Regions from separate parts of the Desulfitobacterium dehalogenans ATCC 51507 genome, predicted to be linked through region 1. Evidence: riboswitches for the same ligand, from Rfam matches in the RefSeq annotation. Region 1 holds a riboswitch; the other holds the start of a gene.
The links. Region 1 has a riboswitch for thiamine pyrophosphate ahead of thiC (phosphomethylpyrimidine synthase ThiC). Riboswitches for the same ligand answer to the same signal wherever they lie in the genome.

Region 1 (11,850 bases):
GGTCTGCCGCTCTTCTCCGACCCGTGTGGGATAGGCAAAAGGATTATCCCGGTTGGTGGTTCCCAAAATAGTTCCTCCCCGGGGTAAAATACCGGAGACGTCCTTAGGTCCTAAGGGGCGGAAATCCCCTTCCACAGCCCCCCGAAAACCATCCTGAATCCCCACAACCTCTATGCCACGATGGCAAGCTGTTTTTACAGCGGCACGAATCACCGCATTCAACCCAGGGCAGTCTCCGCCCCCTGTTAAAATGGCAAGCTTCTTGACTGGAGATTGGTCATACCGCTGCTCTCCTCCGATATCTTCCATCTTATATTCCCCGCTCTCTTATTTTTTTAGTTTAAACTTTGCTTCAGCTGCAATAACTAATTTCCACTCTGAAAAAAAGAAGTGCTAAAAAGACCTCCAAGCGTAGCTTTACGCACAAGAGCGAACGAATTTAGCGGAGGGGCGGTCTAGGTCAGCGAGGCTTTCTTAACTTAGACGAGCCACCGGTTCACATCAGGTACTACCCAGGGGTTTGGCTCGACTGTTAAGAAAGCGAGTTGACTAGCCCTGGAGCTATGGAGTGAGCGTTGTGCGTAAAGCTACACGACCCGAGCAAACATCGTGCAGAGGAATCATTCTTCCAATCCCTCAAATTGCATTCTGTAGTAATGGCTATATATTCCATCTATTTCTAGGAGTTCCTGGTGATTTCCTCTTTCTTTAATTCCCTCATCTGTGATTACGATAATTTCATCGGCATTGCGAATCGTGCTTAAACGGTGAGCAATAACAATCGTGGTCCGGTTCTGAGCCAGCTCCTCCAGAGATTTTTGAATATAGCGTTCACTCTCATTATCCAAGGCTGAGGTGGCTTCATCCAGTATCAAGACGGGAGGATTCTTTAAGAAAACCCGGGCAATGGACAGTCGCTGTTTTTGACCGCCGGAAAGTCTTACTCCCCGCTCACCGACATAGGTGTCATAACCCTCTTCAAGAGATGTAATAAACTCATGGATATTGGCCTTTTTCGCTGCCTCAATGATTTCTTCATCGGTGGCTCCCGCTTTACCATAGGCGATATTTTGCTTAATGCTTCCATCAAACAGGTAAACATCCTGTTGGACTACCCCGATGGCATTGCGCAGGGAGGCCAGATTCACCTTACGAATATCCTGACCATCGATGGTTATGGTTCCGGAAGTCACTTCGTAAAATCTCGGCAATAAGGAACACAGAGTGGTTTTCCCACCGCCGGAAGGACCTACCAAGGCAATGGTTTCACCTGCTTTGATCTTCAGACTGACCTGATTGAGAACATGGGATTCCTCCTCATCATAGCGGAAGGAGACATTCTGATACTCAATATCCCCTTTGACCTGGGTTAAAGGTCTTGCCCCAGGTTCATCTTTAATATCCGGGTGGGTCTCCAGAACCTCTACAAAGCGCTTAAAGCCCGCGTAACCCTTCTGGAATTGCTCCGTAAAGTTGATCAAAACATCAATCGGATTAATAAAGATATTGATGTAAAGAATATACACCGCCAGATCAGAAGCCCTTAAGGTCCCGTTGGCAATATGAATGCCCCCTGTGACGACCACCACGATGTAGAGCAGCCCTTCAAAGAAGGAGTTCCAGGCGTGGAACCCGCCCATGACCTTATAGGCTCCTGTTTTCGATTCGAGGAAAGCTTCATTGCTTCGGGCAAATTTCTTCTTCTCGATCCCCTCATTGGCAAAGGATTGGACCACCCGAATTCCCGCCAGACTATCTTGAACACTGGAATTCACCTTGGCGATTTTGACACGGTTATCACTGAAGATGGGCTGCATTACTTTATTTTTATAGAGGCTGAAAACAATAATAATAAGGGTTACAATCGAGAGTGCAAGAGTCATTTGGACATTAAGGGTCATTAAGATAACAAAGGAACCGACAATTTTTAAAATCGATATAAAGAGATTCTCGGGTCCGTGGTGAGCTAACTCCGAGATATCGAATAAATCCGCAACCAGCCGGGACATAAGCTCTCCCGTATTGCGTTTGTCATAATAGGAGAAGGATAATTTCTGCAGATGGGTGAACAGATCCCGCCGCATATCCGTTTCCATTTTTGCACCCATGATATGTCCGTAGGAAACGATAAAAAACTGACAAAAATATTTGATGATGTACATAGCCAATAGGGCTATACCCACCGCAAGGATTGTGTCCAGAATAACTTCCCGCCCCTGAGTAAATACCCTGTTGATCAAATAGCTTAGAATCATGGGAAAGGACAAATCAATGGCGGATACGATGATTGCACACAGCATATCCGTGTAAAAAAGCACTCGGTAGGGCTTGTAGTAGCTGATAAAACGCTTAAAAATAGTCACTTCGAAACTCCACTCTTTCTGCTAATCGTTGTCGTATCTAGAAAAGAATCCTGGTACAGCTCCCCTGGTCTGGCAATAAACCTCCAAAACCGCTGACATAATTATCCTAGCACAAAAATCTCCGCTAGCCAAATGATAAATGTTATCATTCTATAATTTTATTACGACATAGGAAGATGGATAGCTTTCCCTCTCATTTATATATAGTTCAGTCTTTCCAGAAATTCTTTCACTAAATAGTTGTATCGTTCGGGCTGACACAGATTCGTAGGATCCAAGGAATGAGGAACGATTTCCAGGGAAGAGTGAGGAATTTCCTTCATAGCACTTTTCATCCAGCCCACCCCCACTTTATTTTGCTCTCCTACAATTCCCAAGGCAGGGCAACTTACTTGCTTAAGATAAGGAGAAAAATCAATTCGATTCATTGCCAAAAGCTGAAGCAGAAATTCTGTCCGTCGCATACCTCTGACAAAGTTCACCACATGGTCCCGTGCATAAGGCCATTGTTTGTATTGATGCTTCACCATAGAAATCAGCAAGGGCTTGGGGAGGTAAAGCCCCCATAGCCCTATGTATTGCACGAACATAAGAAGAGCTTCCCTGAAGCTGCTTATTTGAGTGTCTCCCAGAGCATCCCCAATGATCAACCCGGAAACCTTCTCAGGATAACGAAGAACAAAGTTAAAACATAAGACACCGCCGTAAGACGTGCCCGCCAAAACGCTTCGCTCAATACCCAAATGCTCCATTAAGGCTGCCACATCCTGACACTGGATGTCCAGGATCTTGTGGATAGGGCCGGTGAGTTTGCTGGACCGGGCATTGCCCCGTAACTCAGGGCAAATGACCCGGTGAGTCCGACTGAAAAACTCAATTTGCGGGTCATGGAAGCTCAGGTTCGCTCCAAGTCCATGAATAAAGACAAGGGGCTTACCTGTTCCACGATCCAAGTAATGGAGCTTTCCATCGGAGAGAGTTACTATAGGCATTGGCTTACCTCATCTACCGGAAATATAAAATCAAGGATTCACTCCTATTCTATCCGCAAACAAAGCGGATAACACCAAGTCAATAAAAAACAGACCTCGGTCCAAAATCGGACTTTGGTCTGTAGGCTTTATGGTGATGATCCTTCCAGTCTACCGATAAGCTATTCGATAAAAATGGTGCACCGGCCCAACACCATGCCCCAAGGGAAGGGCGTGCTCGATGGCTCCAAAAAGATAATCTTTTGATTTTTGTACAGTTGTTTTTAGATCATAGCCCAAGGCTAAATGAGCCGCAAGGGCTGATGAAAGGGTACATCCGGTGCCATGGGTATGCTTTTGGTTTAAATGGGGTGCCTTAAACCAGGAAAAATCCTCTCCGTCAAAAAGAAGGTCGTTGGCAGCTCCTTTTAAATGTCCTCCTTTAATAAGAACACTATCTGGCCCTAATTGATGGAGCTCCCGAGCAGCAAGCTCCATACCCTCCTCAGCTAGGGCTTCAATATCCAGCAGGCAGCAGGCTTCAGGCAGGTTAGGCGTAATGACCCGGGCCATGGGGATCAATTCCTGCTTCAGAGTTGCCACAGCCTCCGGTTTTAGAAGAGAGTAACCGCTTTTAGAGATCATTACCGGATCGACGACAATATTGGAGGCCTTCCATTCTTTCAATGATAGGGCGATTTGTTCGATGATCTCCGGATTGGACACCATTCCTATTTTTACGGCATGCACCGGGATATCCCTGAAAACTGCGTCGATTTGAGCTTTAACCATATCCCGTCCTATCTCGGCGACCTCATCCACCCCCAGAGTATTTTGAGCGGTCACCGCGGTTATGACGCTCATCCCATAAACCCCTAAGGCAGAAAAAGTCTTCAAATCCGCTTGGATACCCGCTCCGCCGCTAGAGTCCGAGCCGGCAATGGTTAAAAGATTTTTCAACCCGATCCCTCCTCTTTTCAATATTCATTGATCTCCCTGCTCTTCCATAAATCCCCCAAACCCTTTGCGGCAGCATAAGGATCCTCCTGACTTAGAATTGCTGAAATTATGGAGATGCCGTCAATCCCTGTCTCTTTCACTTCCTTGAGGTTTGCCGGTCCGATGCCGCCGATGCCGACAACCGGAAGATTGACACTGTCTTTGATTTTTTTAAGGGTTGCTAAACCGATTGCCTCTGAAGCATCCTTTTTACTCCCTGTCGGAAAGACCGGGCCGGCCCCCAGATAATCCGCTCCCAGCCTCTCCCCCCAGAGTGCTTCTTCCAGGCTGGAAACAGAATAGCCGAGGATTTTGTCGGAGCCGATCATGTTTCGGACCACTTCGATAGGGAGATCCTTTTGACCTATATGCACCCCATCGGCATCCAGGGCCAGGGCCAGATCCACCCGATCATTGATGATCAGAGGTACCCGGAACTCAGCTGCCATCTCTTTTACTTTTAACCCAATTTCATAAAAATCCCGAGAATTCGCCTCCTTTTCCCGCAGTTGGAGCAAGGTCACTCCACCCTCCAAAGCTTTTCTAAGGGACAGTAAAAAATCTTTCGACCCTACTAAAATTCGGTCCGTGACCAAATAAAGGCTATAATCTACAGCCATTGCGCCCGCCCTCTTTTCTCCATCAGTTCCCCATCCACCAGGCTGATTTGATCAATCAAGTGAGCCCGGAAAGTTCCCGGCAGTACCCCACCGGATGTTTCCTGGGCCAATTCTCCCGCCAGAGACATGGTCATCAAGGCCGCTGCCGTTGCCCAGAAAGCATCTTTATAAGCCCCGCAGAAACCAGCCACCAACGCCCCCGCCATACAGCCTGCCCCAGTAATCCGGGTCAGCATCTCGGTTCCATTTTTAATAAAACAGGAATTTTTTCCGTCAGTAATGATATCCACCTTGCCCGTAGCGGCTACTACGCACCCGTACGCTCTGGCCAGACTTTGACAAGCTTCCAGACCATCCTTTCCTTCATCAAGAGAATCCACCCCTCTGACCCTGGCTTCCAGCCCGGCCAAAGCCTTTATCTCGCCCAAATTTCCTTTAATAACCGTAAACCGGCCAAAATGGCGCAATCTTTCAATCGTCACTTTTTTACGGGGAATGGCGCCGCAGGCTACGGGATCAAGGATCACCGGAATCCCTTTTAAATCCGCTCCCCGGGTAGCCAGATAGACTGCCATTTCCTGTTCCTGGGTAAACGTTCCGAAATTCAGATACAGGGAACTGGCAATCTGACTGAATTCAAACACCTCATCCACTGCTTCGCACATGGCAGGGGATGCTCCAATGGCCAGCAAACTATTGGCACAGTCATTGACTGTAACAACATTGGTAATAGCATGGACCAAGGGAGTTTTTTGTTTGACGGCTTGAAGAGCTTCTATCAACTTTTCTTTCATAACTCTCTCCTTCTTTCATTAAGATTGATTTTCAAAAGATCGTTTTAACATCCTTTAAAAGGGGTTCCCATATAGTCGCTGATTAATTGATAGGCGCAGAACTTGCCGCACATAGTGCAGCGTTCCTGGTTGTCTTCATTTTTTTCCTTTCGCATTCGCCCCGCTTTTTCCGGATCGATGGAAAGCTCGATTTGTTTTGTCCAATCCAGAGCCTTGCGGGCTTTAGCCATTTCCAGATCCCATTCCCAAGCCCCTTTAACCCCCTTAACCAGGTCTGCTGCATGAGCCGCGATACGGGCGGCAATGACCCCTTCCTTAACATCCTCTTCCGTGGGCAAGCCAAGATGCTCAGCAGGGGTTACATAACAGAGGAAGTCCGCACCGCTGGAAGCCGCGATGGCTCCCCCAATGGCAGATGTAATATGGTCATATCCTGGAGCAACATCGGTAACCAAAGGGCCTAAGACATAGAAAGGGGCATTATGGCAGAGGGTTTTTTCCAACTGCATATTTGCTTTAATTTGATCTAAGGGAACATGTCCGGGGCCTTCCACCATAACCTGTACTCCTGCTTCCTGGGCCCGTTTGACCAAGCCCCCCAAAGTGATCAGCTCTTTGATTTGGGGACCGTCTGTGGCGTCGGCTAAACAACCTGGCCGCAGGCCATCTCCCAAACTCAAAGTAACGTCATACTTTAATGCAATCTTTAACAGGCGATCGTACTGCTCAAAAAGAGGGTTTTGTTTCTTATGATGCAGCATCCAGGCGGTGATAAAGGAACCTCCCCGGGAAACAATATCCATCACCCGTCCCTGCTCCTTGAGCTCCTGAATGACCTCTAAGGTTACCCCACAGTGAACCGTAATAAAATCCGCTCCATCCTGGCAATGTTTTTCTATCCCGGCGAATATTTCCTCATCCGTCATTTCCACTAAGCCCCGGCCGGTCTGATGCGTATCCACCATGACCTGGTATAAAGGAACCGTTCCAACCATGACCGGACAGTGCCGGATAATGGTTCTTCTGACTTCATCGATATCTCCGCCTGTACTTAAATCCATGATGGAATGTGCACCAGCCGCCAGAGCAACATCCAGTTTTCTCATTTCATTGGCTAACTCCGGATAGGTGTCGGAAGTTCCGATGTTGGCATTTACTTTCGTAGATAAGCCCTTACCGACAGCGATGGGCTGAAGACCCTTGTGGTTGATGTTGCAGGGTAAAACCGCTTCACCTATGGCGATTTTTTGCCTCAGTTCCTCCCCCGTAATTCCCTCCAATTCAGCCGCCTTGGCCATTTCCGTAGTAACATTTCCTTTTCTTGCTTCTTCCAATTGTGTCAATTAAACCACACCTTTCTTATGTAAAATAAAAAAAATACAGACCCAGGTAGGTCTGTATTCTAATAAACGCATGTTATTGTCCACCTTCCCTACGCTGGCATTACCCAGATCAGGTTAAGGGTCAAAGGATTCTTCGGTCCTTTATCTCAGCCGACCTTATTCGGCCCCCCTAGTGATTATGCAGTTGTAATTCTAGTTAAAGTATAGCACAAGTCATAAGACATTAAAAGAGCACCTTCTATGACCAACAGTTATAATGCTTAAATTCCTGACATAGGCATTAATAATTAGGATCAAACTCGGATGTGTTACCTACGGAATACTAATGGAGGGAATGCGAATGGACTATACCGTTCAACCCGGGGACACTTTCTACCTCATAGCGCAAAAACATGGTCTATCTTTAGAAGAGCTGCAACAAGCTAATCCCCAGATACAAAACCCTACTCTCATTTTTCCAGGTCAAGTCATCAAACTTCCTGACAAGTCCCGCCCCCAGTCCTATGAGAAATACCGTGTGGATGAACCTTATCCTGAAATTAAAGTGTTAGGCGAAAACCCATACTATGCCCAGCTCCTGTATGACGATTATGCCGGCCAAGTCAGCGAGCTTACCGCCATAATGCAGTATGTCCATCATCATATGCAGATGGATACTCACCCCGCTTGGAGCGAGGTTGCTGCTCTGCAAGAAGGGATAAGCATCATTGAGATGAAGCATCTGGAGATGTTAGGAGAAACGATTCTGCTCTTAGGAGGAAATGCCCGCTATTGGGATGGCTGCCAGCAGCCTTGGACCCCTCTCTATGTGAGTTATCACGATTTTGATTTTTGTGCCCAGCTGCGCGCCGATATCCAGGCCGAGGAAGCAGCCATCCACAATTACCGGAACCATATTCAGCAGATTCAGGATCCCTACATCCAAGCGCTCTTAGCACGTATTATCAAGGATGAAGAACATCATCTCCGCCTGTTCCGGGATAGTCTGGCTAAACATTGCGGTGGTTAAACATTCTCAGCTATAAAATAAATTAATTTCTCCGTACTTTCCCAACCTAAGCAAGCATCTGTAATGGATTTCCCATAGATATTTTCCCCGATGCCCTGCCGGCCTTCCTCCAGATAGCTCTCGATCATCAAGCCTTTGATCATTTTCTTCAGCAAGGAATCGTACTTGCGACTGAGCAGTACCTCCCGGGAAATACGCGGCTGTTCGTAATAGCGCTTCATGGAGTTGGCATGATTCACATCCACGATAATGGCTGGATTGGCTAATTCGAGTCGCTCATACTCCTGGGCAGTCTGAATGAGATTTTCAAAATGGTAATTGGGGATATTTTCCCCGTTAGCATTTACTGCTCCCCTTAAAATGGCATGAGCATATGGATTCCCCGTGGTTTCAACTTCCCACCCATTATAGATGAAGGAATGGTCGCTTTGGGCAGCAATTAATGAATTAAACATGACGGTAATATCGCCGCTGGTGGGGTTTTTCATCCCCACCGGAAGTTCAACGCCACTGACCGTGAGGCGATGCTGTTGGTTTTCGACGGAACGGGCTCCGATGGCAACATACCCTAAGACATCTGCGAGATAACTATAGTTCTCCGGATAGAGCATCTCATCAGCAGCCGGCATCCCAAATTCCGATACGGCGCGAATATGCAAGCGGCGAATGGCTTTAATACCTTCACACATATCCGGTGCTTTTTCCGGATCCGGCTGATGAACCATTCCTTTATAGCCTTCTCCTGTGGTGCGTGGCTTATTGGTATAGATCCTGGGCACGATCAGGATGGCATCTTTGACCTTTTCCTGCACTTTGGCTAATCGTTCAATATACTCACAAACGGGATCCTCATGATCTGCGGAGCAAGGACCAATAATCAACATGAATCGTTGATCTTCATTGGTCAGGATCTTTCTCATCTCTTCCACTCGTTTATCCCGGAGTTCAGTAACCTCCTTGCTCAAAGGCAAGTGGGCAATAATTTCTTCCGCCGGCGGTAATTTTTTGATAAAATTCATACTCATAGTTCTCCACCCCTATTATCCTCTATATAGAAAACTGATATAATTACAAGTATAGATTTATTCTATAAGAATCGCAAGAAAAAACACCTTGTATATAACAATTCTTTTAAATTTATTTTTTCTATAATAGCTGGTATGATTCCTAAAACAAAGCAGGCCTTAAACTATTTTTCAAAGGCCTGCTTTGTTATGTAACTTTCTTTCCTCTATCTTCCTAATCTCCCATAAAGTTTGAACTCTCCAGCTCTACTTCCATATATGTGCTTTGCTGGACAATTATTTTGCTTTGCCGGCTTTCATAGGAATTTAGCCCGCCTACATAAAGCTGATATTCCCCTTTTGTTATCTCAAAGCAGGCTTTTCCTTGTTCATCCGTCTCCCCCTTGTAAGGGTGAAGTATTACGGCAGCTCCTTGAATAGGGGTCCTATCCTTCCCGTCCATTACTTTTACATTTACGGTACATTCAGGCGGGTTCGCCACTCTGAAACTAAAGGAGGACTCTGTCTCCAGGTGTGGGGTCTCCCTATCCTGCTCAGGAAATTTTACCTGCCAATTGTAGCTGCCTGCTTGATCAGGGGCCAGTAATTTCACCTCTGTCCAATAGAGTGCTTGAGTTTCCGCCCAAGGTTTATCGCCAAGTTTTGCTGTAGCCACTTCCCTGTTTTTGTGATTATAGACTTTGATCACTTGACCGGTGAGCCGGCAATCCGCAGAGCATTTCACCCCAACCTTGAATTTCATAGTTTCCTTGGCCACTACGGGTGAGGGCACATCCCAGATGGCTATGCCGGTCATGTGAAGGGGCTTTACTGTAAAGGAAACAGGAACCGAAGTCTCCAGGTGGGTGATTCCTTCTTTCTCTTGCTCGTAATAACAAGCCTTCCAGGTAAAGCTTCCTGCCAAGATCGGCGCTTTAAGGACTATCGGATCCGTTTCAAAGGCCGTGCCCATAGGGATAACCAGTGGAGCTTCTTTAATCACCTTTCCATCATGGTTAATGATTCGGACTTTATCGGCCTTAAAATTGCATCGCATAGGACAAGTCACTCTGGCTTTTATAATAATAAAAGCTCCTGGATTTATTGCCGTAAAGGGAGCCTCAACAATCTCAAGAATTACTTGATGTGCCATTACCCCCATGACGTCTCCTTGGCCGCATTCTCCCCAGCAATGCGGGCGACGGTGGCATAGTTCCCCAAGGAACCGTGTGGACGTCTCCAGCCCATGGCATTCCCTAACTCACCTGCGGCATAGAGATGAGGAATGACTTTTTCCTGGTCAATGGAAATGCTTCCATCAATTGCTTTGCCTTTGTATCCAGCAGTTGGTCGGCCTGTTCAATGACTTGGGATTTGGTATTAACACGGATACCATTGCGTTGGGTATGACGGATCAAGGAGGCTTTCAGCCCGTAGAAAGGCGGTTTGGCAATCTTGAATAGAGTGGTTTTGCCAAAATCCTCATCCTTGCCTGCATCGACGAAACCATTGTAACGGTTGATGGTTTTCTCCAATTCCGCAACTGGAATACCCATTTTTTCCGCCAATTCGGGAATACTGTCGGCGATAGCGATGCAGGCCGGATCAAACATAAGCCCCTTCTTGGGGTTCGGATTCTTCAAGTCCTCAATTGGCCATTTCAAGGCTGCAGCACTGTCAGAGTCGGCTATCGCCCAAACATTTCGAGGCTGGGGCAGGCTAAGGTATTTGGCTGTGTAGGGCCATTCAGGGTTTTCGTTCAGACCGCCGGCTTCACCTTTGGCCGGGTCAGCTTTCTTCGCTCCCTCTATTTCATTAATATAACGGGAACCATCGTTTTTTACCAAAATAACCCGCTCAAAGAAGGCGGCAGGACGCGAAATTCCCTTTCCATCGGCGTAATAAGCTGCTGTTTTGAAATCGGGCGGTTCCCAACCCCAGTATGAACGAGAACCATAGAAGAGATAGATGTATGAAGTAAAGGACATATCGCTGAAGCCGGCCCCAATCTCAGCAGCTGCGAAATGACCGTCACCGGCACTGTCGACAAACAGTGTTCCGTCGGCCGGGGTACCTCCGTCCCCAAAACAATCCGGTCCCACGACCCGTGGGTCCCAAGCCTGAGCCATGCGGTAGTTATCCGTCCAGGTTCCTGTACAAAGTATGACGCCTTTACGGGCTTTAATAGCAATCATGCCTTCCGGAGTTTCTACGGATATCCCCAGAACCGGACCACCGGGTTCCCGGTAAACCTTCCTCATCCGGTGTTTGAAAAGGATAGGAACACCCATTTCCTGAAGCTTTTTTTCCCAGACTGTGGTCCAGGCCAAGCCAAAACTCATGGGATTGTTGGCTTTAGCATCGTATACTCCCGGATTGGCTGCCGGATAGTGGGAACGATTGGCACGATGAACTTCCGGACTAGAATTCCCCACAGTGGCGTACCATTTAAAGCCCATGGATTCCATCCATTCGATAAGTTCCGGTCCTCTTTCTACATAAGTACGAATCAGCTCAGGTACCCCACGGTATCCGCTGGCTTTCATTTCATCTTCAAACCAATCTTCCAGGCTATCCTGTATTCCTCCTTCCTTCTGAATCCGTGTCCCACCAAGGATGGCGTGACCCCCTGCCGTTTTATACAGTCCGCCGGCCCAATCATTTTTTTCAAGGACGATAACATCTGATCCGGCATTTTTTGCTTCAATAGCAGCAGCTAGACCGCAGCCAGTACCTACAACGACGAC
Region 2 (11,850 bases), 1.3 Mb from region 1:
GAATGTCGAGAGCATTGCTATAAACAGGAGTATCCACCAGCTTATCCTTATAGACGATTGCTGCTTTTCCTTTAGCAATAGCCTCTTCTTCGAAAACCTTCTTAATCTCTCTGGCCCATTGTACATCTTCCGGGTCAGGAGAATAGAGACGATTAGCGGCTTCCACAAGGCTGGGATGAACAATCATCCGTCCTTTATACCCCAATTGGCGCCCTTCCGCTATGTTGCGCGCATATCCTTCTTTGTCAGTGTAATTGAGGAAGGGCGCATCAAGAGCTATAATACCGGCAGCACGAGCCGCAACAGCAACATAACCCCGAGCGAACTGCTGCTCTTTTGCTTCAGGGGTCAGCTTAACCTGCATATCACGGGTAAAATCTACCGCTCCGAAAATTGCCGCAGTAACACGAGGGCTGGCAGCACAAGACTCATAGGCGTTGATGACACCGATGGCGGTCTCTATAAGCAGGCAGATCTTTATGCTTCCTACTTCCAGACCATTCTTCCGTTCCAGCTCCTCAAGTCTCCAGGCCAAACGCTGTACGTCGCCGGCACCGGCAACCTTGGTGAGATTGATTCCTGTAAGACCTTCACATACTGCAGCTTCCAGATCATCATCAGTCATATTCGTTTCCCAGGCATTCACTCGAACCCACGCCTCAGCACCTTGAGAGCCCGCGTGCTTGATATTCGCACGCACCATTCTGCGTGCTCTTGATTTTTCCTGAGGTGGTACCAAATCCTCCAGATCTAAAATAAGTGCATCCGCCTCATAGGTTAAGGCCTCATCCAGAGCCTCCTTATCATTTCCTGCAACAAAGAGTACTGATCTCATAATAGCCATGTTTCTTCCTCCTTACTGAATTGCGTTTTCATACGCTTTTTGTGCTTTCATTGTAGATACCCCACGCCTTTAAGTAAAATACCTATTCTGAATACAGTCTATTTACGAACTGAATAAGCTCTGACTTTTCCTAATTTCCACACTATTCATTCGCTCTACTTATTCGCACTCTTTATTCTCCCATTGAATACGCAATATTCTAAATGGTTATTTTACTCCCTTAGAAAAACTCTTTATTCTAAAGATGAGCCACAAGTCTTTTGAGGAGATGGATCAAAAGCTTAACTGAAAATGCTCAATTGAAGGGAGGTATAAGTCATGAAGTTCACCAAAATCACAGAAATATTAAGTAAGAACGTAAAAAAGACTGTACTCTATGAAAGCGAGTGCACCAATACAGCCGTAATCAATTTACAGCCTGGAGATTCCGTCCCTGCTCACCAACACCCTAATACGGATGATATTTGGGTCGTCGTCCAGGGAGAAGGAGAATTCCTAGGGGGTAAAGGAGTCTCTTTACCTATGAAAGCGGGTACGATCATCCCCAACCTTAAAGGAGAAGCCCATGGCATAAAGAACACCGGAGATGAACCTCTTGTGGTGATTGCTTTTTCTGCCCCAGTACCCATCGAAACCTTCCCAGTGGACTAAAGTCTAAGGAGGATGCCCAATGAATGAATCCTTTCGTAAATATATGAAGGTAGGTCTCGTTCATTTTATGGCTTATCCCCGCACCGGCAAAGGAGAAGGGCCCATCCTGGAAACTTTGAGAAGAATTGCTCTCGATGACTACTTTGAAGTAGTCGAAATGACCTGGATTAAGGACCCCATCGTTAGGAAAAAAGCCAAGCAGATTATTGAGACCTCCCATATGGAGTTTTCTTATGCGGGGATGCCCCGGCTCTTGATCACCAAGCAGAATATCAACTCCCTCAATGAGGAAGAAAGATTACGAGCCCTGGCCAATGTAAAGGAAGGTGTTGATGAAGCCTATGAAATGGGCGCCAAGGATTTCGCCTTCCTCAGCGGAAAATATGAAGAATCTAAAAAGGAAGAGGCCTATCAGGCATTGATCCGCTCTACCAAGGAAATATGTGCCTATGCCAAATCCAAGGGAACTATGAAGGTCGCTATTGAAGTATTTGACTATGATGTTGACAAATGCTCTCTGATTGGACCTGTGGCACTCACCCAACGATATGTTAAGGAAATTCGCCAGGAATATGACAATTTCGGCTTAATGGTAGACTTAAGCCACCTGCCTCAACTCCGGGAAACACCGGCTGAATCTCTGATCCCTGTAAAAGACTATATTATCCATGCTCACATGGGTAATGCTCTTGTCAAAGACAAACTCTCTCCAGTCTATGGAGATGAACATCCGAGATTTGGCTTCCCTGGCAGTGAAAATGATGTGGATGAACTTGTGGAATACCTCCGCGTCCTCCTGGACATTGGATTCCTTAACAAGGAAAATCGGCCGATTGTCAGCCTGGAAGTCAAACCATATGGGGACGAAGACCCTGAATTGGTGATCGCTAATGCTAAGAGAGTCCTAAATTTAGCTTGGGATCAGGTATAATTTCTCAATACAAATGATTCTTAGCTTAAAACTTCAAAAAGTAGAGTTTATGTTCAATTGGAGAACTTAAACTCTACTTCTCTTTTGTTTTATCTCAAAATAATTTGTGGACTGAATCAATGCCCCTATCCTATTTTTCCAAAAACAGAGCCATAATACAGTAAGCAGGAGTGTCAGTAAGGATAAAACTCCTGACGTAAGCGGAGAAAGGAATTCTTCCGCAATCTTGTGACTGGCAATCGTATACATCCGGAATGAAAAAATATATATCCCCCACTCCACTCGGATTGGCATTTTCTTCGTCCAGCTCTGATAGCACCATAGGATAAGGATAAAGACAACAGTCCAAATACCAAAGCCCCAAAAAAAGCAAGCCAATAGCTTAAGGGGCTGTATACTATCCAATAAACCCATGAGGAGTAGATTTTTAGCAAGATCAAAAATTGTACAGATGGTCACTCCCACAGTCCCAAGAACAAAAACAAAAAAAGTATTGATCTCAGCAAAGGTGAGGGACTGCTGAGCGATCCGGACAACGACGAGTACACTGAGGCAGTGAAACCACAGGAATCCAACTATGAACAACAGCGTGTTCATTCCTAATATCAGCCATATCCAGCCCAAGTTGAGAATAATCGCTCTTTCCAAGAGAGCATTACCAATAAGTTGAACACTCATATAGAGCATAGGTACCATGAACCAAGTTATGTTTATCTCTTTACAACTGTATATCCTTTTATAGGTCAAAAAAGAAATCCCAACCACAGTTGCAATCCAAAAAGAATTTAGCAAAATATACGCTTGAATGGGACTGAAAAAGGACATCACCTTTGACATCCATGGATAGAGAATATTGCTCCAGCTCCCCACCCCGATAATGATTGCCAAATAAACAAAGGCTCGATACTTAGAAAAAACTTTTATTGGCATATCTTTAACCCTTTCAAGAGTGCTAAGATTCTTTTACCAAGTCTGGAAGATATGAGAAATTTGCATTATACTTAAAGAGCATCAATTTAAGATACTTCTATCTTCCATTTTAATTATCTTCTATCGAGATGTGAAATACCCGTTATGAATACGGTGTATTCTGATAACGAATAAATGCAAAGGTGGATGGATAAGTGGAAATACGGCATTTAGAATATTTCATCGAAGTTGCACGTCACAAAAGCTTCAGCATCGCAGCCGAGGCAACCCATACCTCCCAACCCTCGATCAGTAAAGCGATTAAGGATCTGGAGGCGGAGCTGGGAAAAGCATTATTCTATCGCAGTACAAAATTTGTAAAACTGACAGATGCCGGAGAGCTTGTTCTTGAGCAAGCGCAACAAATTGTGGCTGCATTTAGAAATATCAATACTCAATTGGAAGGCCTGGCCAAACTACAAACAGGAAAGATCCACATCGGGCTCCCTCCTATTACCGCTGTCACAACCTTTTCCCATATGCTCGGTGCTTTTAAAAATGAGTATCCTAAAATCCAAATTCAGCTCTTTGAATATGGCCCCAAAAAGATTGAAGCTTCTCTCGAAGACGGCTTACTGGATTTCGGCATTTTTACACCGGAAGATAAGGATCTCTTTGAATGGATTTGGTTCGAACAAGACCCCCTTAGTGTCATTATGCACCCTAATCACCCATTAGCTCTGAAGGAATGTATTGATTACAAAGACTTTGCCGGAGAGCAACTTATTTTATACAATAGCGACTATAAGCTCCATGATATTATTATTGCAGGATGCAAAAAGGCGGGTATTAACCCGGAGATCGCCTTTGAAACCTCTCAGCGCGAATTAATGACCCAAATGGTGGCTGCTAAGCTTGGCCTAGCCCTTTTACCTACGAAGATTTGCGAAGTTCTTAACCCGGAAACCATTATTTACCGACCCTTTTCAGACTCGAACCTATGCCTTCAACTGGCTCTGATCTGGAAGAAAGGTCGCTATCTTCCTCATGCCGCTCAAGAACTATTGACTTTTCTAAAGGAGAATTACCTTCTTTTTAATTAAAAAGTACGGGATCAAGGTTTCAGCGAACCTTAGTCCCGTACTTTTATTTTGTTTGACTGATAAAAGATAAAGATGCCTAAATTTATTTTAAAGGAAACGCTGATTGACCATAATCAGCCTTACAGGCCGGAGGATATTTTTCTCTTTGAGAATCTTTTAGAATGGGAGTTCCAACGAATAGTTTTCCGCTAACTGCACCACGAGCTGTGTTCGCAAATGTATATACCCAAAGAAGAGCTAAAAGAACCGTCAAAAGAGCTGTATAACCTGTGGTTAGCGGAGTGATAAATACAGCAGCGATCTTTTGACTGCATAGGGTGTAAGCTGCCAGGGGAAAGATATAGGCCCACCAACCCATGCTAAAGGGAATTCCACCTTTGCGAAGCTGATGTACACTGATAATCGTGATGATGCCTACAATCCAAGCACCAAATCCCCATATGACCACTGCAATAAGATTGGCTAAGTCCGTTGAAGCTAACAGTCCAAGCTCTTGAGCATTCTTTGAAGCATCAATAATCGCACTGACCGCCAGCCCTACCGCACTGAGAAAAATCCCGAAAGAGGGTATGGTGTCCGCAGGCGGAAGAGGGTGATTAGCCAAGCGAACAAAAACAATCGCGCTAATAAAGATAAAGAGAAAAAATCCGATCCCAAATAAGGCGGTATTCATAAGGAGAACGGATACGCTCCAGGAAGAATGAAGTTTCATGGTAAGCTCCAATACAGGATTGCCAATCAGGGAAACGGCCATATTGGCTATAGGAGCCATAATCCAAGAAAAATTGATCATTTCCGGTCTGGGTGTCTCTTCCACCCGCATCATTCTAAAGGTAGTGTAAAAGGTGAAGAAGGTCACCCCGATAATAGCAATAACCCAAAAGGTGAAGATCAAGGAATAGATTAGAGTCTCACTTAAGTATTTACTCCATATTAGATAGATATTGGTTCCGAAAATTACCGTAGCCACGGGCATGGTCACAAAAAAATTACCTGCCAGAGGATGATTCAAATCACGGTAGGCATAAGGAAAATACTTAAGCCAACGGATCACCCAAGGAATGAGCACACAAAAATAGAGAATATCTGCTAAGGCAGCCAATGCTATACCTAAAAAATGCCCTAAAGGAAATGAATTTTGCCATAGAAAAAATATATTTGCTAGACCTCCTGTACCCATAATTACAGCAAACCAGGCAGGAGCCAAATATTTAATCGGATGACGTTCAAGCACTTAAGGAGTCCCCCTTATTTTGAAACGATGTTTCATTTAAAATAGTCACGCATCTATTAGACCATAAAAGTGCTGTAAGTACAAGACTCAAAGTGAATCTATCATAAGTCTGATAAGGCAAAAAGAAATGTTCAGGCAGATTGAACTCCGCCTGAACTCCTAATACTGATTGCCGCTTTTAGAATTATCCTTCTATTACATTATCCATGTTGACTTTGAAGAACTCCCCTTTTTTCATCTCAATATGCCCTGATGCATAGGGCTCTCCTTCCAGGGTAAGGTAGACTTCCGAAGCCCCATAATAATTGCCTAGAGTATTGACAATGCTCTGCAGAATCATCCCTTCATACCCCGATCCCGCGTTCATTTCCCTGACAAAATTCTTGGTAAAGTCTATATAGACTCGGCCATCCTGATTAAGATAAAGGCTCTTTATCTTTACATTATCGCCAATAAGTCTACCGTGATTTGCCTGCTTTTTGAATTCTTCTTCAAAGATCTGCTTTGTAATATCGTTGGTTTTAAAGGACAGTTGAGTTTGGGTCGTATAGATTTTGTCATCGTTAATATTGGGATCATAGACCTTCACGTTTTGAACCAATGGCGTGTCTTTTTCCAATTTGCTTAAGGTCGATATTACTTCATAGCCATCTGTACCTTTATACACAGTCTTGACTAGCCCTACATTGGGAGCATAGTAGTCCGTAATTGTGTTATCCTTACCTTCTGTCGTCACTTCTATAACTTTATAATTTCCGGAAGGAGTTGAAAGGTCCATATTCACATTGGTAATGGTGCGTTTACGATTATCTGCCAGGGTCCAGGATGTGCCTTTGGTCAAGGGCTCCTTTAGAAGAACATCCCCACTGGTATTGAGCGAGGAGCTCTGGGTGAGATCTTCCCGGTAATAGGTTTCTCCTTGGGCCAGAAGCTGTATCATCCGACCAGCGTCAAGTCCCAGAACGCGAACAGTCTCTGTCCCCCTATTGTTCGTCCTCAGCTGCACCTTGCCTCCTTTGATGTAATCCACATAGGTGGTAAAGGAGGCATACTCATTGCCCTGTCCCTCATACACATATTTGGTGTTTTCCTGGTAAGCAAGATAGTTCGCAAGCAAATCCTCTTGTGCCGGCTGCTCATTGTTGTTTTGTGGTTCACCAGTGTTCGAGCCATTAGGGGAATTGTCCTGCTTTATACCACATCCGCCTAAGAAAAGCAGCGCTAAAAGAACTGTAAAAACTCCCATCATTAAAGTGCGTTTTTTCATGATGCTAACCTCCTTGTTTATGTCCAATACTATTTTAGTCTCTTATGCTCAAGAATTTCCACTGGAAATAAAATCATAGGACTCATCCCATTTTGATACTACTTTTAGTATAACCACCATATTGAGCTTTGACCATCTTTATTCAATATCCATCCATAGAGGATTCTTATATATATAAATAATAGACTCAAATAGGGGGGCAAATCTGATACGTACAAATCTATACTCCCGTTGCATAAGAATACTAAAACAAAGAAAGGGTACTGGAAAGCTAAAAGTCTTTCCAAATACCCTCCAATCTAATCCACGTAGTGCCTATTTATAATAATGCTCACCGTTGATGCGCCCAAAGTTAATCCTATTAGCTTAACAACTTAATGATCTGCCTTTTGTACCCCATAAAGGCATCGGATATTCGGAATTCTTCTCCCCGGGGTCGCGGGATATCGATGACAATCTCATGGGCGATTATCCCTGGAGGTCCGGTCATAATATATATTCTATCGGAAAGTAGGATGGCCTCATCGATATCATGAGTAATAAATAAAGAGGACATATTGATTCGGCCCATGAGGTCCAAGTACCAGCGATGCATGGCACTCTTGGTAATGGCATCCAAAGCAGAAAAAGGCTCATCAAAAAGAGCTACATCCTGTGAGAACATATAGGTTCTGAGCAGGGCGGCTCTTTGCCGCATCCCTCCGGAAAGCTGGGTAGGGTACTTCTTCTCGGTTCCTTCTAATCCGAACTCTTTGAAATGACTGGAAGCTTCTTCCCGAGCCAAGCTCTTTTTTATTCCTCGGATAAAGAGAGGCAGTGCCACATTGTCCAACACGGTTAAGTGAGGCTGCATCAAATCCTTTTGCTGCATATAGCTTACTTTACCGGCCTGCCCTGTAATATCCTGAGCGTTGAGAAGCACCTGCCCGGAATCAGGGGTAAGGACACCGGCAATCACATTAAAAAGCGTGCTTTTACCAATGCCGCTCACTCCCAGGAGGCTTACCAGTTCCTTTTCACCAAGTCTGATATTGATATTTTCGATTGTTAATTCTCCCGCAAAACCCTTTGAGATGTTTCGCGTCTCAAGCCTTATCTTATTCATCTTTACTTGGGCAGATAGGCATTGGTAAAGCCTTGTCCTGCCTCAATCCTTTTGGAGATCAATTGATTATCCGCCATCCAAGTATAGAAATTATCCCAACGGGCTTGATCGATGAAGCCCCACTGCTCAACTTCAGCTTTATATTCCTTGGCCAAATACTTTTGGCTGGCAGTTATAAGGTCCAGATCCAATTCCGGGGCATGCTTGACAAGAATTTCAGCGGCTTCTTCAGGGTGAGCTATAGTGTATTCATATCCTTTGGCTACAGCAGCCAAAAAGTTTTTAGCTGTATCTTCATTTTCTTCTAAATATTTAGGACTGGCGGCAATAACCGGGGTGTAATAATCTAAGACAGGGTCAATATCCTTAAACGCAAAATAATTGGTGTCCAGGCCTTTGACTTCTGTAGCTATACCATCCCATCCATAATATACCCAGACGGCATCCACATCCGTTTTCAGGGCAGAAATCACATCCGTTACTGTATTAGGGATCATCTTGATGGCGTCATAGTTACCACCGTCTTTTTCGATAACTTGCTTGATAATAGCCTTTTCCACAGGAGAATCCCAAGTAGCGTAGACCTTGTTCTCCATTTCCTTCGGGCTGGTGATGTTATCTTCTTTAAGAGAGATAATTCCCGAAGTATTGTGCTGCAAAATAGTCCCTACAGCTACCATATCCAGCGGACTGTCCGAGGTAAGAGCAGCCGCAAGCTCTTCTTGGAAGGTTACGCAAAATTCAGCTTTACCGGCAGCTACCAGGGGTAATGCTCCTCCTTCAGGCGGTTGTACAATATCCACCTCAAAACCCGCTTCTTGGAAATAGCCCAATTCTTTAGCCACATAGACACCGGTGTGATTAGTGTTCGGCGTCCAGTCCAGGACAAAGGTGATTTTCTTATTCTCCTGTACACCTTGCTGTCCATTTCCACCGTTACCAGTATTTTGAGCACTGCAGCCGGCTATACCTAAAACCATGAAAACACTCATAACTATTGCAAAGAATCGTTTCTTCATCTCAACATTCTCCTTAAATACTTTTTGACTCTTACCCTTCATTCTGCTGTTCACCGATCTGTGCCCAGGGCATTGCTTTTCGTTCCAAGAGCTCCACACATTTCATAAGCACTAAGCTTAATATGATGATCAAAAAAATTACTGCAAACATTTTATCAAAGGAATAGGATTTTCTGACCCGGGTCATATATACTCCAAGGCCACTGTTTCCTCCCAGCCATTCGGCGATAACTGCACCGACGATAGAATAGGACACCGAGATGCGTAGTCCCGAAAAAAAACCGGGCAGGGCATTGGGCAGCTTAATATACCGGTAGATTTGCCACTTTTTAGCTCCCATAGCTCGCATAAGATTCATAGCGTCTTGGTCCGATGATTTAAATCCTCCTAAAAGAGCAATGGTCATAGGAAAAAAACAGGTCAAAACAATAAGAGTAATCTTTGGTGCCATATCGTAGCCCAGCCACAACACCAACAAAGGGGCTATGGCCACCGTGGGGATGGTCTGAGTGATTACCAAGATGGGATGGAACGCCTTATAGAGTGCATCGAAACGATCCATTAAAAGCGCAATCCAAAAAGCTAAAAGAATACTGAGGGCTAATCCCACGAAAGCTTCTGTCAAAGTGACCTGAGTGTGCTTCATTAGCTCAGGAAAAGAACCCACTAAGGCATGGATTACATCCCCAGGAGACGGAAGCATGAATTTGGGCACTACCTCAAAAAAGGTCACCAGGTACCAAAGGATGAGCAAAAGCAGAAGTACTGCCATTGGATAAAGCTTATTGGTGATGTTTTGTAACCTTTTCATCAATGGTCCAAATCCCGCCTTCCGGCTTATAGCTAATTTTTACATAGGACATAACACTGGGTGCCCCCTCCTCAATGCAGATCATCTGGCAGCGTTTGACTATCTCCATAAGTTGGTCATACTCCCCCTCGATGGTAGTCTCAAAAGGGCCCACATAGACATTGAGACCGGAGGATTTTATGTATTCAATGACCTTATCCACCACACGAATCACTTCTTGTCCTTCCACAGCCGGTAATACTTGAATAGCTACACTTGCATTAATCATTTCTTTTTCTCCTTCTTCCATTAATGTATTAAATAAAAAAACCTTCTGCAGCCAGAAGGTTTTTCAAACAATTCAGGGCATGGAGCCAGAAGCTCATGCATCTTAAGTCCCTCCGCTAGCATTACCTAGATCAGGTCGATGGGTCGGAAACACTCGTTTCCCTCTCAGCCGTTTTCCAGCTCCCCAGCACTATTCCCTTTTCTGTATCATAGCACCCTAATCATTAAAGTGTCAAGAATACTAAGCCTTACACTAAAGTTTACCAACGTCGCGTACTACCTCCGCCTCCGCCGGAACCTCCACCGCCGCCGAAACCTCCTCCACCGAAGCCTCCGCCTCCGCCGCCACCACGGCCACCTCTCATGAGCATACCAATAATCATGCCGAAGATAAAGCCATTAAAATAACGGTGATCAATATAAAATAGGCAGGCGATGCCGAAAAAGGCTAGGATTTTGACCCCAAGGGGTAAGGAACCCATAGTATCTGTTTCGTTACTATAATCGGACGAGGCGTACAAGGCTTGGGGAGAATCAATATCTATCGCCACTTGATACTCCTCCGCGACTTCCTGAACAAAAGCCCGATACCCATTCAAGATGCCTTGATTATAATCGTTCTCCTGGAAATATGGGAACATGTATTCATCTTGGATTCGACCGGTCTTTGCATCAGGCAGAGCGCCTTCCAATCCATACCCAACCTCAATTCGTGAAACTCGTTCATTAGGGGACACTAGAATCAGTAAGCCATTGTTTAGCCTTTTATCACCGATCCCCCATTCTCTTAAGATGGTTAGGGCGTATTCCTCCGGCTCATACCCTTTCAGATCGTTGACCGTAACCACCACGATCTGGGCTTTGGTCTTTTGTTCTAAAGCTGCCGAGTTTTGAACAATAGTCCGCTCGGTGCTTGTATCGAGAACATTAGCTTCATCCAGCACAAAAAAATCACGGGTGGGCTGCGGGATCGAAGGGGTAGCCGCCTGCAAAGGAGAAACTATCGTAAAGAAGAACAGTACCAATCCGGCAAGCAGGAGTTTCCTCTTCATGGGCTTCATTCCCTTCACTTAACCTATACCTGTTATATAATCAAATGTAGCTTGAGCTTTGACTGTGTATCTGGATAGGTTGTTACTTGGAAAAATCCACAGTCGGGGCTTCATGGGCATCCGCGTCAGCCTTAAAATACTCTCGCTCGTCAAAACCAAGAATTCCCGCATAAAGATTGGTAGGCAAATGTTTTATCTTTGTATTATAAGATTGAACCACATTATTATAGTCCATCCGAGCTGTAGTGATGCGGTTTTCCGTCCCTGCCAGTTCGTCCTGTAATGCCCGGAAATTAGCATCAGCCTTTAACTGGGGATAGCTTTCAGAGATAGCCAATAATCGGCTCAAAGCACTGCTAAGCGCTGCATCCGCCTCAGCGGCCTCTCCCACACTGCCTGCTCCGATCAATCGGGATCTGGCATCGGCTATATCCGTAAACACTTCACTTTCATGTTCGGCATATCCCTTAACGGTATTAACCAAGTTGGGAATGAGATCCGCTCTGCGCTGAAGCTGGTTTTCTACCTGGCTCCAACTGCTGTCCACAGTCTCAGAAAGAGTAACTAAATTATTATAACCAGACCCAAGGATCATAGCCAGAATAAGGATTATTCCTACGGGAATCAGCCATTTTTTCATTATGTTTCCCCCATTCA

Region 2: linked by a shared signal. The riboswitch ahead of DESDE_RS03640 (thiamine-binding protein) and the one ahead of thiC (phosphomethylpyrimidine synthase ThiC) in region 1 are both predicted to bind thiamine pyrophosphate.

What each region holds. Positions count from the first base shown of each region.
Region 1 is NC_018017.1:2,038,278-2,050,127, reverse strand. It holds gene DESDE_RS09820 (6-phosphofructokinase) at 1-309, opposite strand, end outside; gene DESDE_RS09815 (ABC transporter ATP-binding protein) at 621-2,363, opposite strand; gene DESDE_RS09810 (alpha/beta fold hydrolase) at 2,561-3,355, opposite strand; gene thiD (bifunctional hydroxymethylpyrimidine kinase/phosphomethylpyrimidine kinase) at 3,506-4,294, opposite strand; gene thiE (thiamine phosphate synthase) at 4,312-4,953, opposite strand; gene thiM (hydroxyethylthiazole kinase) at 4,944-5,747, opposite strand; gene thiC (phosphomethylpyrimidine synthase ThiC) at 5,792-7,090, opposite strand; TPP riboswitch at 7,159-7,271, opposite strand; gene DESDE_RS09785 (LysM peptidoglycan-binding domain-containing protein) at 7,431-8,099, shown strand; gene DESDE_RS09780 (3-deoxy-7-phosphoheptulonate synthase) at 8,096-9,124, opposite strand; gene DESDE_RS09775 (hypothetical protein) at 9,339-10,256, opposite strand; gene DESDE_RS09770 (FAD-dependent oxidoreductase) at 10,360-11,850, opposite strand, start outside.
Region 2 is NC_018017.1:770,424-782,273, reverse strand. It holds gene DESDE_RS03690 (HpcH/HpaI aldolase/citrate lyase family protein) at 1-844, opposite strand, end outside; gene DESDE_RS03685 (cupin domain-containing protein) at 1,163-1,495, shown strand; gene DESDE_RS03680 (sugar phosphate isomerase/epimerase family protein) at 1,515-2,426, shown strand; gene DESDE_RS03675 (SLAC1 family transporter) at 2,493-3,356, opposite strand; gene DESDE_RS03670 (LysR family transcriptional regulator) at 3,551-4,438, shown strand; gene DESDE_RS03665 (TDT family transporter) at 4,521-5,672, opposite strand; gene DESDE_RS03660 (GerMN domain-containing protein) at 5,857-6,939, opposite strand; gene DESDE_RS03655 (ABC transporter ATP-binding protein) at 7,301-8,044, opposite strand; gene DESDE_RS03650 (ABC transporter substrate-binding protein) at 8,047-9,063, opposite strand; gene DESDE_RS03645 (ABC transporter permease) at 9,095-9,877, opposite strand; gene DESDE_RS03640 (thiamine-binding protein) at 9,846-10,142, opposite strand; TPP riboswitch at 10,232-10,338, opposite strand; gene DESDE_RS03635 (TPM domain-containing protein) at 10,402-11,193, opposite strand; gene DESDE_RS03630 (LemA family protein) at 11,276-11,833, opposite strand.